One region of the Dorea longicatena genome, then DNA from elsewhere that is predicted to be linked to it. Evidence: predicted binding sites of a transcription regulator. Region 1 holds the regulator's gene; the other holds the start of a gene.
The links. Region 1 encodes Rex, which represses fermentation and respiration genes when NADH is low (regulators of the CRP and FNR family bind a similar motif). Its sites were predicted from a motif close to ATTGTTAANTANTTAACAAT; they were not measured.
Positions count from the first base shown of each region.

Region 2: the regulator Rex is predicted to act here: its motif matches at 3,582-3,601, upstream of gap (type I glyceraldehyde-3-phosphate dehydrogenase).

Region 1 covers NZ_CP102280.1:1,407,110-1,418,195, reverse strand. The annotation lists gene alr (alanine racemase) at 1-523, opposite strand, end outside; gene NQ508_RS06640 (bifunctional ADP-dependent NAD(P)H-hydrate dehydratase/NAD(P)H-hydrate epimerase) at 526-2,028, opposite strand; gene NQ508_RS06635 (redox-sensing transcriptional repressor Rex) at 2,130-2,771, opposite strand; gene abc-f (ribosomal protection-like ABC-F family protein) at 2,937-4,871, shown strand; gene NQ508_RS06625 (NADP-dependent isocitrate dehydrogenase) at 4,984-6,183, opposite strand; gene NQ508_RS06620 (GntR family transcriptional regulator) at 6,223-6,876, opposite strand; gene NQ508_RS06615 (beta/alpha barrel domain-containing protein) at 6,891-8,282, opposite strand; gene ilvA (threonine ammonia-lyase) at 8,440-9,654, opposite strand; gene ftsY (signal recognition particle-docking protein FtsY) at 9,676-10,629, opposite strand; gene smc (chromosome segregation protein SMC) at 10,639-11,086, opposite strand, start outside.
Region 2 covers NZ_CP102280.1:1,645,163-1,652,412, forward strand. The annotation lists gene gpmI (2,3-bisphosphoglycerate-independent phosphoglycerate mutase) at 1-370, opposite strand, end outside; gene tpiA (triose-phosphate isomerase) at 466-1,215, opposite strand; gene NQ508_RS07785 (phosphoglycerate kinase) at 1,235-2,428, opposite strand; gene gap (type I glyceraldehyde-3-phosphate dehydrogenase) at 2,521-3,534, opposite strand; gene NQ508_RS07795 (histidinol-phosphatase HisJ family protein) at 3,685-4,521, opposite strand; gene mnmA (tRNA 2-thiouridine(34) synthase MnmA) at 4,569-5,654, opposite strand; gene nifU (Fe-S cluster assembly scaffold protein NifU) at 5,670-6,113, opposite strand; gene nifS (cysteine desulfurase NifS) at 6,191-7,250, opposite strand, start outside.

The DNA of each region.
Region 1 (11,086 bases):
CTGCTTCATCAGACTTGGAAAAATGTGTAAACATTCCTTCCATTACCAGGTTCGGCAGTTTACTGATCTTTGCGATTTCTTCGGCATTCTCTTCTGTAATCTGGAATCCCAGTCTTGCCATTCCAGTGTCAAGCTTAATATGTACATAGACTTTACAGCCCATGGCTTCTGCAAGCTCTGACACTTCTTTTGCCATCTCATAACTATAGACAGTCATACGTACTTCATTGCGGATCATCGTATCCCACTGATCCGGGAAAATGCATCCAAGAACCAATACCGGTTTCTTCAAACATGCATCTTTTAATAAAATAGCTTCATCCAGCGTAGCTACTGCATAACCCCAGATATAATCCTTGGGTTCCAGAAGCTTTGCAATCTGAACGGCACCATGTCCATAACCATCCATCTTGATGACTGCCATCATCTGTGTATCTTTCTGAATATTTTTCTTCATCATCTCTATATTATATTCAACCGCATCTAAATCGACTCTGGCTAAAACTCTTGTATAATGTTTCACTGCTATTCATCCTCCAGTTTCATTAATGCTTTACTGATATATTCTATCAGATCTCTTGCCATTACACTATATACGCCTTTTTCAAATTTTGCAAGGTCACCGGCCAAACCATGTACATATGTACCTAATCTGGCTGCTTTTTTCGTATCTTTTTCCTGCACCATAAAGCCTGCGATCACACCGGCCAGCACATCTCCCGAACCGGCTTTTGCCATCGCACTGTTCCCGGTAAGATTCAGGCAGATTTCATTTGCCTTATCTGCGATCAGTGTTCTGGAATCTTTTAATACACAGGTTACCTGATATCCGTCAGCGAATTTCTTCAGGATCTGTATCCGGTCTTCTCTAAGATCTTCCACAGGGATGCCTGTAAGTCTAGACATCTCTTTCATATGCGGCGTAAATATGAACTTCCGGTCTGCCAGCCGATCAAGAAGATCTTTGTTATCTGACAGAAGATTTAACCCATCTGCATCGATCAGGCATGGAACATCCACGTACTCTATAACCGTCCGCAATAACTTCTCCGATGTTGTACTTCTTCCAATGCCGGAACCAATACACACACCGTCTGCCCACTTAAGAAGCTTTAGTACTTCTTCTTTATTAAATTCATCATAAGCCGTTATGATCGCTTCCGGCAGAAGTGTCTGCAATATCTCGCGGTTGTCCTTTGGTGTATAGATTCTGACAAGCCCGGCTCCTGTCATATAAGCCGCATGGGCATTCAGATATGCCGCACCTGCCATACCCTTACTTCCAGCGATCACAAGAAGCCTTCCATAACTTCCCTTATTAGAATCTTCCGGTCTTTCCGGAAGCATTCTACGATATTCTTCTCTTTCAAAAGAATGGATCACATCTGCATCCTGTAATAACGGCTCATGCGAAATGCCAATCTCTGCTACTGTTACTCTTCCTGCATATGCTCTGCCCTGCGCCAGTTCAAGGCCGATCTTTTTCACCTCGAATGTCACTGTATCATCTGCGTGGAATGCACAACCAAGCACACATCCCGTAGAGGCTGAAAGTCCTGATGGGATATCTACTGCAAATTTTGTACCCTGCATCTGATTCATACGTTCAATCACCTGACGATATGTACCTTCAATCTTACGGCTCAGTCCGACTCCGAACACGGCATCTATCACTATGCTGTAGCTGTTATCCTGCGGGATATCTTCTGTGATCTTACCACCACATTCTTTAAGACGTCTTATCTGTTCCCGTGTCTCCGGTGTACAATGCTCTGGATTGCCGACCAGATAAGTATCCACAGGACACCCCATATTCTTCAAGATCCTGGCGATGGCAAATCCATCTCCGCCATTATTTCCTGATCCACATACCACACAGACAGAAGAAAGATCCAGATTCTCACTTTGCATCGTCTGTACACAGGCATTTGCCGCACACTCCATTAATTCTAGTGATGCGATGCCCAGTTCCTGAATCGTGTACTGATCGGCAGCCTTCATCTGCGCAGCATTAACCAGAAGTTTCATATATTCATTCATCTCCCATCAGATATATCTCTGCAACAAAAGAACGTGTAAAAATATGTCCGTATTCCAGACTACTCCTACACGCTTTCTTGTATTATAGTTTATTTATGGTCCTCTTTGTAACGACTGATATTGTATGACAACTGCATCAGACTTTCTGACAGATGCACATTCTCAACAACAACATTATCCGGAAGGTTCAAATCTGTATGTGCAAAGTTCCAGATCGCACGTACTCCGTTCTCAACCAGCATATTCGCAACTTCAATTGCTTTCTCTTTCGGAATCGTCAGAACTGCAATATCAATCTCATTATTCTGAACGAACGTTTTCAGATCATCCATCATACGGATCGGAACTCCACGGATGGATACTCCCTGAAGTCTTGGATTCACATCAAAGATTCCTTTCAGAATGAATCCACGGTTCTCGAAGGCTGCATAATTAGCCAGTGCCTGCCCAAGATTACCTGCACCAATGATAATAATATTGTGGTCTTCTTCCAATCCTAATATCTTTCCAATCTCTGTGTATAAATACTTAACATTATAACCGTATCCCTGTTGTCCGAATCCTCCGAAATTATTAAGATCCTGACGGATCTGGGATGCTGTTACTTTCATCCGCTTACTCAGATCGTTCGAAGAAATCCGCTCTACACCATTTTCCAACAGTTCGCCCAAATATCTGTAATACCTCGGCAATCTTCTTATGACCGCACGAGAAATCTCTCTTTCTTCCAATGTTTTCACCCTTCCAATCATAGTCTAAAATAATTATATAAAATTGAAAGATTATTGTCAAACTATTGTTGAATTTTATGCAATTTCCGTTATAATAAAGTAGCATGTGTAAATGCATTTTGAGAATACCAACGTATCAATTATCCATAACTCAGGAGGAAATATATGATATTAGCATGTCACGGGATCCAGAAATCTTTCGGTGAACACCTCATCGTCAGAGATGGATCCTTCCATATAGAAGATCACGAAAAAGCAGCTCTTGTCGGACCGAACGGTGCCGGTAAGTCCACTCTGCTCAAAATGATTGTAGGCGAATCAGCCCCGGATGACGGCAACGTCATCCTGACAAAAGGTAAGACACTTGGCTATCTTGCCCAGCATCAAGAGATGCAAAGCGGTAATACGATCTACGAAGAAGTCCGCACCGCAAAGGCCGATATAATCGCTATGGAGCGCCGTATCCGCGAGATCGAGATGGAACTTAAGCATCTCTCCGGCGACGCCTTGAACGACCGTCTGGAAACTTACAACCGCCTTACGGCCGCTTTCGAACGTGAGAATGGCTATTCTTGTGAAAGTGAGATCACCGGTGTGTTAAAGGGACTTGGATTTACGGAAAATGATTTCACCAAACCCGTCGACACTCTCTCCGGAGGACAGAAAACCCGTGTATCTCTCGGCAAGCTTCTGTTAACGAAACCAGACATTTTGCTTCTTGATGAGCCAACCAACCATCTGGATCTGAATTCAATTGCATGGCTTGAAACCTATCTTCTAAACTATCAGGGAGCTGTGCTGATCGTGTCTCATGACCGTTATTTTTTGAACAAAGTTGTCACTAAAGTTCTTGAAATCGAGCTTGGAGAACTTCGTACTTATATGGGAAATTACAGCGACTATGCAGCAAAGAAGCAGCAGCTTCGCGACATACGCCTGAAGGAATATCTTAACCAGCAGCAGGAAATCAAGCATCAGGAAGCGGTTATCGAAAAGCTTCGTTCTTTCAACCGCGAAAAATCCATCAAACGTGCCGAAAGCCGCGAAAAGATGTTGGAAAAAATGCAGACCATCGAAAAACCGATAGAAGTTAATACAGATATACATCTGAAACTGGAACCATCCTGTGTAAGTGGCAATGATGTTCTGACTATTGAACATTTAAGCAAATCTTTCCCCGGACAGGAACTTTTTACAGACGTTAATCTCGAGATCAAACGTGGTGAACATGTCGCAGTAATCGGTGATAACGGAACAGGAAAGACTACGCTTCTTAAGATCTTAAACCGAGTGGTATCTGCTGATTCCGGTACTTATACACTTGGCTCCAATGTTAAGATTGGCTACTACGATCAGGAACATCATGTCCTTCATATGGAAAAAACAATTTTTGACGAGATTTCCGATGATTATCCGACTCTTACGAATACGGAAATCCGGAATGTGCTTGCAGCATTTCTTTTTACCGGTGATGATGTCTTCAAACAGATCAGTTCTTTGAGCGGTGGGGAACGCGGACGTGTATCTCTTGCGAAACTGATGCTCTCTGAAGCAAATTTCCTGATCCTCGACGAGCCGACCAACCATTTGGACATCGCATCCAAAGAAATCCTTGAGAATGCTTTGAATGATTATACCGGTACTGTACTTTATGTCTCTCATGACCGTTATTTCATTAATCAAACTGCATCACGGATTCTGGATCTTGTCAATCATACATTTGTAAATTATATCGGAAATTATGACTATTATCTGGAGAAAAAAGAAGAACTCACTACTGCATATGCCGGAGAAGCCTCTACACCTTCATCCGTTTCAGATAACAGTACAGACAAGAATGTATCCGAGTCAAAACTCAGCTGGCAGGAGCAAAAGGAAGCCCAGGCAAGACTTCGCAAACGTCAGAATGAGCTTAAAAAGACTGAAGAACGTATCGGCGAACTGGAAGACCGTGATAGTGAGATCGATGCCCTGATGATTCAGGAAGATATCTTCACCAACTCTGTAAAATGCCAGGAACTTGCAAAAGAAAAAGCCGCAATAGCGGAAGAATTAGAAGAATTATACATGAAATGGGAGGAATTAGCAGAAGACGCTTAAACGCCTGATTTGCAACTTTTTAGCCCGCTCCAGAAAGCTTCTGGGGCGGGCTTTTATATTGCCATGCATTCGTAAGGAACTGCCGGTGGCAGGTCCTGTAGATATATATTATCTATTTTAATTTTTCAGCAATTGCCTTAATAAATCCTTCGCTGTTCAATACGGTTGGATTTTCCAGTGTCGTGATCAATGCCAAATCTTTCGTCATCTTACCTTCTTCAATGGTATCAATGGTTGCTTTTTCAAGCTTATCTGCGAATGCTGCCAATTCGGCATTTCCATCCATCTCACCACGTTTTCTAAGAGCACCTGTCCATGCAAAAATTGTAGCTACAGAGTTTGTAGAAGTCTCTTCCCCTTTCAGATGCTTGTAATAATGACGTTGTACAGTTCCATGAGCTGCCTCATATTCATAATTTCCATCCGGTGATACCAGAACAGATGTCATCATTGCAAGAGAACCAAATGCGGAAGAAACCATATCACTCATTACATCTCCGTCATAGTTCTTACATGCCCAGATATATCCGCCTTCTGATTTCATAACTCTTGCAACCGCATCATCGATCAAAGTATAGAAATATGTAATTCCGGCTTCTTTGAACTTCTCGGCATAATCTTTGTCAAAGATTTCCTGGAAAATATCTTTGAATGTATGGTCATACTTCTTAGAGATCGTATCTTTTGTTGCGAACCACAGATCCTGCTTTGTATCCAATGCATAATTAAAGCAGCTTCTCGCAAAGCTTTCAATAGATCCGCATAAGTTATGCATTCCCTGTGCAACACCCGGTCCTGCATAGTTGTGTACCAGTTCTCTGGTCTCTGTGCCGTCTTCTGCCGTGTATACCAGTTCTACTTTTCCAGGTCCAGGAATCTTCATCTCTGTATTTTTATATACATCTCCATATGCATGTCTTGCAATAGTGATTGGTTTTTTCCAGTTTTTTACACATGGCTCAATGCCTTTTACAACAATCGGTGCACGAAATACAGTTCCGTCAAGTATTGCACGGATCGTTCCGTTCGGACTCCTCCACATTTCTTTCAGATCGTACTCTTTCATACGTGCCGCATTCGGTGTGATTGTTGCACATTTTACTGCAACTTTATATTTCTTGGTTGCATTAGCAGCATCGATTGTTACCTGATCATCTGTCTCATTTCTATGTTCCAGACCCAGATCATAATATTCTGTGTTCAGTTCAATATATGGCTCCAGAAGATCTTCTTTGATCATCTTCCAGAGAATTCTTGTCATCTCGTCTCCGTCCATCTCTACAATCGGTGTTGTCATTTTAATTTTTGCCATGGTATTTGTCTCCTTTCTATCTGTTCGCGGCATCTTTTATTATTCTTCCAGATGCAGATTTTCCATCACGTGTAATATATGTTCATTTGCAAGCTGTTCTGCTTTTGCCGCATCTTTTGCCTTGATTGCTTCCAGGATTTCTCTGTGTTCTTCTATTGATTTCTCGGCACGCTCCGGTGCTTCAATAGACATCGTCCTGGCAAGCTGTACATACTTGTGAAAATCTGTTAATACATGTTCCAGGATCCTGCTGTTGGATGCCTCATACAATATCTTATGAAACTTACCATCCATTTCTGACATCTGTTCAATCTGTCCGGATCCTTTCTTATGCAAATGAAATTCTGACAGAAGAATCACTTCTTCCAGTTCTTCAATCTGCGCATCCGTAATATATTTCGTTGCCCAGTTGGCACACAGCCCTTCCAGTTGCGAACGTATCTTATAGATATCTTTCACATCTTTTCTGGTAATGGCTGTCACATACGCACCTTTATTCGGAATGATCGTAACCAGTCCTTCTAACTCCAATTGTCTTAAGGCTTCTCTTACCGGTGTTCTGCTTACCCCCAGTTCTTCACCGATTGTTACTTCCCTTAATTCTTCATGATTTTTATATACCCCATTCAGAATATCTTCCCGCAGATGCCGGAACACTCTTCCTCGTAAGGATCTGTCCTGATATTCTTCCATTAAAAACACCTCTGCTATATCAATTCCACACCAATTCTCTTACAGTTTTCGTCGATAACTCTGATCAACTCATCGTCTGTAAGAACGGTTACTCGTCCTTCTTCATACTGCTTATCTACCCATTCTTTTACAGAACTTACAAGTTCTGAGTTCTTATCTACTTTCTTGTCCTCCGGCAGCTTAAAATATGTATTGATCCAGTGTGCAATACCTGCAAGTCCGGATGTGTTAGATATTGCAACAAGCGGAGGACGGTTCAGGAATTTTCCGGTATCAAATACGTTGTAGATCTCTTCATTCTTCAATAAACCATCTGCATGGATTCCAGCCCTTGTTACATTAAAGTTCTTACCAACAAAAGGTGTTCTTGAAGGAATATGATATCCGATCTCTTTCTCATAATAATCTGCAAGCTCTGTGATAACTGTTGTATCCATCCCATCCAGTGTGCCACGAAGCTGTGCATATTCGAACACCATCGCTTCCAGTGGTGTATTACCGGTACGCTCTCCGATTCCAAAAAGTGAACAGTTCACACCGCACGCACCATAAAGCCATGCTGTCGATGAATTGCTGACTGCCTTATAGAAATCATTATGTCCGTGAAATTCGATCAGTTCGCTTGGAACACCGGCATGTACTCTGAGTCCATAGATGATTCCCGGAATAGATCTTGGTATTACAGCTCCCGGATAGTTGACCCCGTATCCCATGGTATCACAGACACGGATCTTGACCGGAATCTTATACTCATCCATCAGTTTCATAAGTTCCAGACAGAATGGAATGACGAATCCATAGATGTCGGAACGTGTGATATCTTCCAGATGACATCTCGGGCTGATTCCTGTCTCAAGACATTCTCTTACGATAGACAGATAATGTTCCATTGCCTCACGTCTTGTCATCTTTAGTTTATAGAATATATGATAGTCCGAACAGCTTACCAGAATACCAGTCTCTTTCATTCCGATCTCTTTCACCAGTTCGAAATCTTTCTTGCTCGCACGGATCCAGCTTGTTATCTCCGGGAATTTATAATCCTTTTCCATGCATTTGTAGACTGCGTCTCTGTCCTTTTTACTATAGAGGAAGAATTCACACTGTCTGATCTTTCCCTTCGGACCACCCAGACGATGAAAATAATCATATAATGTTACGATCTGCTCAGTACTGTACGGGGCACGTGATTGTTGGCCATCTCTGAATGTTGTATCTGTGATCCAGATCTCATCCGGCATACAATGCGGAACAATTCGGTCATTGAATGCGATTTTCGGAATCTCGTCATAATGGAACAGATTACGAAATACATTCGGTGTCTTCACATCCACCAACGGGTACATGTGCTCTTCCAGTTGCAATAAATTTGTATGATCATCCAGGTATACTTTCCTGTTTTCCATTTTCCATCGCCTGCTTTCTAAAATATTTTTTCGTAGTAAAGTACTAAATTCAACATGTATAATTGTATACAATAATACATGTGTTGTCAAGTTCTATTATGGATATTTATTCAAAAAAAATGATTATGGGGATTCCATAATCATTTTTTATATATTATTAATAAAGTTTTGCGTTAACTTCTCTCGGACTTAAGCCCTCGTCTTCTAAGGCTTTCATAATCTGGTGTTTGTGTTCGGTTCCGAATGCTTCCAGAGTGATTCGAAGTTCTACTGCTGCGTTTCGGTTGGTACTTACGAACTGGTTATGCTCCAGTTTGATTACATTACCATTTGCTTTGGCGATTGTAGCTGCAACGCGTACCAGTTCACCCGGCTTGTCCGGAAGAAGTACAGATACAGAGAAGATTCTGTCTCTCTGGATCAGTCCGTGCTGTACGATCGAGGACATTGTAATCACATCCATATTACCACCACTTAAGATGGATACGACTTTCTTTCCTTTCAGATCAAGCTGTCTGAGCGCCGCTACTGTCAGAAGGCCTGAATTTTCTACGATCATCTTGTGATTCTCTACTACATCGAGGAATGCACCGATCAGATCATCATCTGCAACTGTAATAACTTCATCTATATTCTTTTCTGCATATGGGAAGATCTTTTCTCCGACACGTTTTACAGCTGTACCATCAGCGATCGTATTGGCACTTGCAAGTGTTACCGGATGTCTTTCTTTCAATGCCTCTGTCATGCTTGCAGCGGCAGCCGGTTCTACACCGATTACTTTGACATTCGGATTCAGCATCTTGGTAAGTGTCGAAACTCCTGTAATCAGACCGCCGCCACCGATTGGTGCGAGAATATAATCTACGTCCGGAAGTTCTTCAAAGATTTCCATTGCAATACTTCCCTGTCCCGTTGCAACATCCAGATCATCGAAAGGATGTACGAATGTGTATCCTTCTTCTTCTGCCAGTTTCATTGCATATGCACAGGCATCATCATAGACATCTCCGTGTAATACGACTTCTGCTCCATAGCTCTTTGTACGATTTACTTTGATCAGTGGTGTAACTGTCGGCATAACTACCGTTGCCTTGCAGCCGAATTTCTTTGCTGCATATGCCACGCCCTGTGCATGGTTACCTGCAGACGCAGTTACAAGACCTTTCTTTCTGTCTTCTTCGCTCATTGTACTGATCTTGTAATATGCACCACGTACTTTATAAGCACCTGTATACTGCATATTCTCTGGTTTCAGATAGACATCAGCACCTGTCTGTTTGCTTAAGTATTCGCTGTATACCAGCTTAGTTGGCAGGGTTACTTCTTTTACGATTGCACTCGCCTGTTTGAATTTTTCTAATGTTAACATCTCGTACTTCCTCTCTTCCTCTTATTCGTTTTCTGAAACCTCTTCTGAAGCCTCATCATCTTTCGGTCTTTCGAATAACGCATTCACGAAATCATCTGCATTAAATTTCTGCAAATCGTCAATAGTCTCTCCCACACCGATATATTTTACCGGAACGCCCAGCTCTGCATGGATGGCAACTGCGATTCCTCCTTTTGCGGTTCCATCCATCTTTGTCAAAACGATCCCTGTAATCTCTGCCACATCGTTGAATTCCTTCGCCTGCTGCAGGGCATTCTGTCCTGTTGTTGCATCCAGAACAACCAATGTCTCTCTGTATGCCTCAGGGAATTCCCGGTCAATGATCTTATTCATCTTTCTGAGTTCTTCCATCAGATTCTTTTTATTGTGCAGACGTCCGGCTGTATCGATCATCAGCACATCTGCATGCCGCGCCTTTGCTGCCGCAACAGCATCAAACACAACCGATGCCGGATCAGATCCCTCCTGTCCGCCGATCAGCTCTGCCTGCGAACGGTTCGCCCATTCTTTTAACTGTTCTCCGGCCGCCGCACGGAATGTATCGGCCGCTGCAATTACAACTTTCTTATTCTCTGCACGAAGCTTTCCTGCAAGCTTTCCGATCGTTGTAGTCTTTCCTACACCATTGACACCGATTACCATCACTACGGATGTGCGGTTTTCAAATTCATATGCTGTTTCTCCGATGTCCATCTGTTCTTTGATACTTTCGATCAGAAGTTCCCGGCATTCCATTGGTTCTTTGATGTGTTTTTCTTTTACTTTTGCCTTCAGATCATCCAGAATATCATATGTTGCCTGTACACCAAGATCTCCCATGATCAGAACCTCTTCCAGCTCCTCGTAAAAGTCATCATCGATACGGGAGAATCCGTGAAAGATGCTGTCCATTCCTGATACAATATTGTCTCTGGTCTTACCAAGACCGGCAACCAGTTTTTCAAAAAATCCCATATCTTCCTCCTATTTATCCAGTTCATTTTCAAGCAGGCTGACAGATACCAGTGTAGATACACCTTTTTCCTGCATAGTGATACCATACAGTCTGTCTGCCGCCGTCATTGTTCCACGTCGATGTGTGATTACTATGAACTGCGTATACTTTGTTAACTTGTGCAAATATTGTGCAAAACGGTCTACGTTATTATCATCCAGTGCCGCTTCGATCTCATCCAGCAGACAGAACGGTGACGGCTTCAGATTCTGGATCGCAAAAAGAAGTGCTATCGCTGTCAATGCTTTTTCTCCACCGGACAACTGCATCATATTCTGCAGCTTCTTTCCAGGCGGCTGGGCAATGATCCGGATACCCGCCTCCAGAATATCCTCATCTTCCATAAGTTCCAGCGTTCCTTTTCCGCCTCCGAACATTTCCTTGAATACCTGATCGAACTCGGCTGCAATTCTGGCG
Region 2 (7,250 bases), 240 kb from region 1:
TGTGAACACCACCGTCAGATACCAGCCCCATCAGGTGCAGTGCAGAATCATTCTTCTTGGCATTCTCACATGCAGCCAGAAGTGCTTTATTCTCGAAGAATACACCATCTTCAATTGCCTTTGTGATCTTTGTCAGTTCCTGATAAATGATACGTCCGGCACCCATGTTCATATGACCAACTTCTGAGTTACCCATCTGTCCGTCCGGAAGTCCTACTGCAAGTCCGCTGGCATTTCCTTTTACACATGGATATTCTGACATCAGTTTATCCATAACAGGTGTTTTTGCCATAGCAATTGCATTACCTTCTGTCTTTTCATTCAGTCCATAACCGTCTAAGATCATAAGTACTGTTGGTTTCTTACTCATTTTTAATATCACCTTTCGTCTTAAATATCACTTTTACAGCATAAAACCGCAGGAAGCAGTCAAACGAAAGCCTCCTGCGGCTGATTTTCTAAATCTTATTTGTAGTTTACGATCTTTCCGAAATCAGCTTTCAGAGATGCTCCACCTACAAGTCCGCCGTCGATATCAGCCTGAGCGAATAACTCTGCTGCATTTCCAGCGTTTACAGATCCGCCGTACTGGATACGGATAGCTTCTGCTGTAGCTTCATCATATACTTCAGCGATGCATGCACGAATACCAGCGCAAACTTCTTCAGCCTGCTCTGTAGTAGCTGTCTTACCTGTTCCGATAGCCCAGATTGGCTCGTAAGCGATCACTGCTGTCTTAGCCTGATCAGCTGTTACATTCTGGAATCCAACTTTAACCTGCTGACGGATGAAGTCCATTGTTACACCCTGTTCTCTCTGCTCCAGAGTCTCTCCACAGCACATGATTGGTGTAATACCATGCTCGAAAGCTTTCAGCATTTTCTTATTTACTGTCTCGTTTGTCTCTGCAAAGTATTCTCTTCTTTCAGAGTGTCCAAGAACAACGTATTTTACTCCTGCATCTGTAAGCATAGCCGGAGAGATTTCTCCTGTATATGCTCCGCTTTCTTCAAAATACATATTCTCAGCACCAACCTGGATATTTGTTCCCTTTACAGCCTCTGCTACAGGGATAATGTCGATTGCAGGTACGCAGAATACTACGTCTACATCTTCATTAGCTACTAATGGTTTTAATTCTTCAACTAAAGCTACTGCTTCACTTGGAGTTTTGTTCATTTTCCAGTTTCCGGCTACGATTTTCTTTCTTGCCATCTTTCCAAATCTCCTTATTCTATTTATCGTTAGCTGCTGCTACACCCGGGAGTTCTTTTCCTTCAAGGAATTCAAGAGAAGCTCCACCACCTGTTGAAATGTGTGTCATCTTATCTCCATATCCCAGCTGGTTAACTGCTGCTGCAGAATCTCCTCCGCCGATGATTGTCACAGCGTCTGTGTCTGCAAGTGCTTTTGCAACTGTTTCTGTTCCTTTTGCAAATTTAGGCATCTCGAAGCATCCCATTGGTCCGTTCCATACAACTGTCTTAGCATCTTTTACTGCATCGCTGAAGATCTTAGCTGTCTCTGGTCCGATGTCGAGTCCTTCCCATCCTTCCGGGATCTCTCCAGCTTTTACTACCTGAGTATTTGCATCATTAGAGAAATCATCTCCGACAACGTTATCTACAGGAAGAAGAAGTTTTACACCTTTGGCTTTTGCTTTTTCGATCATGTCAAGTGCATACTGGCAGTAATCTTCTTCCAGAAGGGATTTTCCGACTGTTCCGCCCTGTGCTTTTGCGAATGTATATGCCATTCCTCCACCGATGATCAGAGTATCTACTTTGTCAAGAAGGTTCTCAATTACAGAAATCTTGCTTGAAACTTTTGCTCCGCCAAGGATTGCTACGAATGGTCTTTCCGGATTGTTGACTGCATTTCCAAGGAAATCAATTTCTTTCTGCATAAGGTATCCAACAACTGCTGTATCTACGTATTTTGTAACTCCTACGTTAGAGCAGTGTGCGCGGTGTGCTGTTCCGAATGCATCGTTAACAAATACGTCGCAAAGAGAAGCGAGATCTTTACTGAATGCATCTTCATTCTTTGTCTCTTCTGCTCTGTAACGTGTGTTTTCAAGGAGGATAACATCTCCATCTTTCATCTCAGCTACTGCTGCTTTCGCATTTGGTCCAACAACTTCCGGATCAGCTGCAAATTTTACTTCCTGTCCAAGGAGTTCTGAAAGGCGAACTGCTACAGGAGCAAGAGATAATTCTGGAACCGGCTGTCCCTTTGGCTTTCCAAGATGAGAGCAAAGGATAACCTTTCCGCCATCAGCGATTAATTTTTTGATTGTAGGAAGTGCTGCAACAAGACGATTCTCGTCTGTAATCTTTCCATCGATAAGCGGAACGTTGAAGTCACATCTTACAAGTACTTTTTTCCCTTTTACGTTAATGTCATCTACAGATTTTTTATTAAGCATAGTACTGCCTCCTGGTTATATATTTTATAACTGCAAAAAGGGTCCGGCCCAATAAGACCGGACCCTTTGTGAGTCTTAATTCATGCTCTAAATTATGCTAATTCAGAGAAGTATTTGATTGTTCTTACCATCTGGCTTGTGTATGAGTTCTCATTGTCATACCAAGAAACAACCTGAACTTCTGTAGTTCCGTTTTCCAGTGGAAGTACCATTGTCTGAGTAGCATCGAATAATGAACCATATCTCATTCCAACGATATCGCTAGATACGATTTCATCTGTGTTGTATCCGAAGGACTCTGTAGAAGCGGCTTTCATAGCTGCGTTGATTTCATCAACTGTTACATGTCCTTTTACAACTGCTGTAAGGATTGTTGTAGATCCTGTAGGTGTTGGTACACGCTGAGCAGATCCGATTAACTTTCCGTTCAGTTCTGGGATAACAAGTCCGATTGCTTTTGCAGCACCTGTGCTGTTAGGTACGATGTTAACTGCAGCTGCACGAGATCTTCTGAGGTCACCTTTTCTCTGTGGTCCGTCAAGAGTCATCTGATCTCCTGTGTAAGCGTGAATTGTGCACATGATACCAGACTCGATTGGTGCAAGATCGTTAAGAGCTTTTGCCATTGGAGCCAGGCAGTTTGTTGTACAAGAAGCTGCAGAAATTACTGTATCTTCTGGTTTCAGTGTTTCGTGGTTTACGTTATATACGATAGTTGGCAGGTCGTTTCCAGCTGGTGCGGAAATAACAACTTTTCTTGCTCCTGCTTTGATATGAGCAGATGCTTTTTCTTTAGATGTATAGAATCCTGTACACTCCAGAACTACGTCTACACCAATCTCTCCCCAAGGAAGTTCTTCAGCGTTAGCTTTAGCATAGATTTTGATTTCTTTTCCATCAACGATGATAGAATCATCTGTTGCTTTTACAGTATCAGCTAAAGCGTATTTTCCCTGTGAAGAATCATATTTTAACAGGTGTGCAAGCATCTTAGGAGATGTTAAGTCGTTGATTGCTACAACTTCATATCCTTCTGCTCCGAACATCTGTCTGAATGCAAGACGTCCAATACGTCCAAATCCATTAATCGCTACTTTTACTGCCATGATTAATTCCTCCTAAAGTTTGTTTATTAACTACTTATGCAGTCTACATTGTGAAATCTTTCTCAAGCCCTTTAGAAGCTCTATCAAGACCTCTCAACTGCTAATAATTGTACTTTATCTGATACAAAATTTCAAGAGGTTTTCCTATTTTTATATAAGTTGCTTAAAAACAGGCTTTTGTTCAAAAAATTCTGTATAATATTTAAAGCCGCAGGACTTCAAAATTTCTTCTGCCTTTGCAAAATCATACGCAATATGCTCCGGTTTATGTGCATCGGCTCCAATCGTAATGATCTCACCGCCAAGCTCACGATAACGCTTCAATACATCCGGATGTGGATGTGCGAACGGAAGGCCATACTTCAATCCGGCCGAATTCACTTCCAGACCCTTTTCCTTCTCAATCAATAGTTTCAAAATCTCGTCTATAATATCCGCATAATCTGTATACGAATATTCTTTTTCCCTTGATTTTCCATATCTTACAACATAATCCAGATGACCAAGTGTCTGAAAGCAGTCCGAAGTTCTCACATTTTCCAGCGTTGTCTCCATCATCAGACGGTACGCCTCTTTGTCGGTACGGTCTGTAAAAAGCTTTTCTGCCGCAGGATCAGTATATAATATGTTCCCTTCCGCATCTTTCTTATACGGAACATTGTGAACCGATCCAATCACGAAATCAAACGGATATTTCTTCGTCAGTTCTTCATAATAATCTTTCAGATATGTCCTAAATCCCAGTTCTATTCCAATCCTGATATTCAGTTTTCCTGCATATTCTTCCTGAAGTTTCTGCATTTCCACAAAATAAGCATCCACATCAAAGATACCTTCTTCTCCCCATTCCAGATCATCCTTGTCAAAATGATCCGTAAAGCAAATGGTTTTCAACCCTTTTCTGACTGCCTCATCCGCCATATCGCGTGGACAGGCTTCGGAATCCGTTGAAAACCATGTGTGCATATGCATATCCGCCTGTATCATAACTTATTCCTCTTTATTTTGTATTTTATCAATATTCTTTATGTTTCCTACTTATCCGCAATGATCGTTCCGCCGCCAAGTACGTATTCTCCGTCATATAATACGACAGCCTGTCCCGGTGTGATCGCTCTCTGCGGCTCTTCAAATGTACAGAGGATCTCATCTTCTCCCGTCTTTTCAACGGTACACCATGCACCTCTGTGATTATAACGAATCTTCGCCCACACTCTTTTCGGCTCTGTCAGATCTTCTACCGTCATGAAATTCACCTGATCTGCGCGCACATAACGGGACATAGATTCCTCATTTGATCCCACTACAACTTCATTGGTTTCCGGGCGGATCTCCAATACGAACACCGGATGTCCGAGAGACAGTCCCAGACCTTTTCTCTGTCCCACCGTATAATGAATGATTCCTTTATGTTTTCCGACAACCGTTCCATCCGAAAGCACGAAATTGCCCGGCGTAATCTTTGCATCTGAATTTTCTTCGATATAAGACGCATAATCTCCATCTGACACAAAGCAGATATCCTGACTGTCCGGCTTATGTGCAACAAGAAGGCCTATTTCATCTGCCATTGCACGGATCTGATCTTTTGTATATTCTCCAACCGGCATCAGTGTCTTCGAAAGCTGATCCTGTGTAAGGTTATAAAGTGCATATGTCTGATCTTTTGCCGCAGTCGCAGAATTACGAATTGCATATCTTCCATTCGACAGCTTCTCTACCCTGGCATAATGTCCCGTTGCTATATACTCCGCACCAATATCAAGGCTTCGCTTTAACAATGATTCCCATTTCACATATCGGTTACAGGCGATACACGGGTTCGGCGTTCTGCCATGCAGATAATCATCGATAAAATAATCAATGACATTTTCTTTAAATTCTTTTTTAAAATTCATGACATAATACGGAATATCCAGCGCTGCTGCCACTCTTCTGGCATCATCCACTGCACTGAGTCCACAACAGCCGCCATGTTCTTCCATCGCGGCTTCTTCTTCATCCTGCCAGATCTGCATCGTGACTCCTATTACATCATATCCCTGATTTTTTAAAAGCCAGGCTGCCACGGAGGAGTCAACCCCTCCGGACATCCCGACTACAACTTTTTTCTTTTCCATATAAAGTTCTCCGGCTTAATATTCTTCCTCTTCCGCCTCTTCACCTTCGTGAATATCAGACTTCGGTTTCTTGAGTCCTTCAATCTTGATATCATGCTTTTCTGCATAATCCCATAAAGCTGCGTGGATTGCTTCCTCTGCAAGCAGTGAGCAGTGCACTTTTACCGGCGGAAGTCCATCCAGAGCTTCCATAACTGCTTTATTCGTAACTTCCATAGCTTCCTGGATTGTCTTTCCTTTTACCATCTCTGTTGCCATACTGCTTGTTGCAACTGCGGCACCACATCCGAATGTTTTAAATTTTACATCACGGATGATCTGATTGTCGTCGATATCAAGGTAAATTCTCATGATATCTCCACATTTTGCATTTCCTACGGTTCCAACGCCACTGGCATTTTCAATTTCTCCTACATTTCTTGGATGTTCAAAATGATCCATTACTTTTTCTGAATACATATCTAAATTACTCCTTTTGTCTTTTTATCTAAATGTTTTGACTGTTTTGTCCGAATGTGTTCTGTACACAATCTGAATTATTTCTCGCCCTGTTTTTTCTGTTTTTTAATGAAGTCTTCATACAGAGGAGACATTTCTCTTAAGTGCGCAACGATCTCTTTCAGATTGTCTACAACATAATCGATATCTTCTTTTTCAATTTCTTCGTTCAATGTCAGTCTTAATGATCCGTGAGCGATCTCATGAGGCAGACCGATGGCAAGCAGAACGTGTGATGGGTCTAATGATCCGGATGTGCATGCAGATCCGCTTGATCCACAGATTCCTTTCATGTCAAGTTTGATCAGAAGCGACTCACCTTCTACGAACTGGAAGCTGAAGTTTGCATTATTTGGAAGACGGTCTGTTCTGTGTCCGTTCAGACGACAGTATGGAATTTCATTCAGCACTCTGTCGATCAGATAGTCTCTGACTTCTCTTTCTTTTGCTGTTCTTTCTTCCATGCTGGCTGCTGCACGTTTTGCTGCTGTTCCGATTCCTACGATTCCAGGAACATTCTCTGTACCTGCACGACGCTTTCTCTCCTGTGCTCCACCATGGATAAACGAACGGATCTTTACGCCCGTACGGATGTACATGATTCCGATTCCCTTTGGTCCGTTGAACTTGTGTCCGCTGGCGCTTAACATATCAATATGGCATTCGTCTACATTGATCGGAAGCTGTCCGAAAGCCTGTACTGCATCGGTATGGAACAGAATGCCATGTTCATGAGCGATCTCACCGATTTCCTTGATTGGCTGGATGGTACCGATCTCGTTATTTGCAAACATAACAGAGATCAGGATAGTTGTCGGACGGATCGCTGCCCTTAAGTCATCCAGTTTTACTTTTCCGTCTTCATCTACATCAAGGTATGTTACCTCAAATCCTCTTTTTTCAAGATACTCTGCTGTATGAAGAATCGCATGATGCTCGATCTTTGTTGTAATGATATGGTTACCTTTGTTCGCATAAGCTTCGGCTGTACATTTTAAAGCCCAGTTATCAGATTCAGATCCACCGCCTGTAAAATAGATCTCATTTGATTTTGCACCGATCATTTCAGCGATTGCATCTCTCTGCTGGTTGATCACT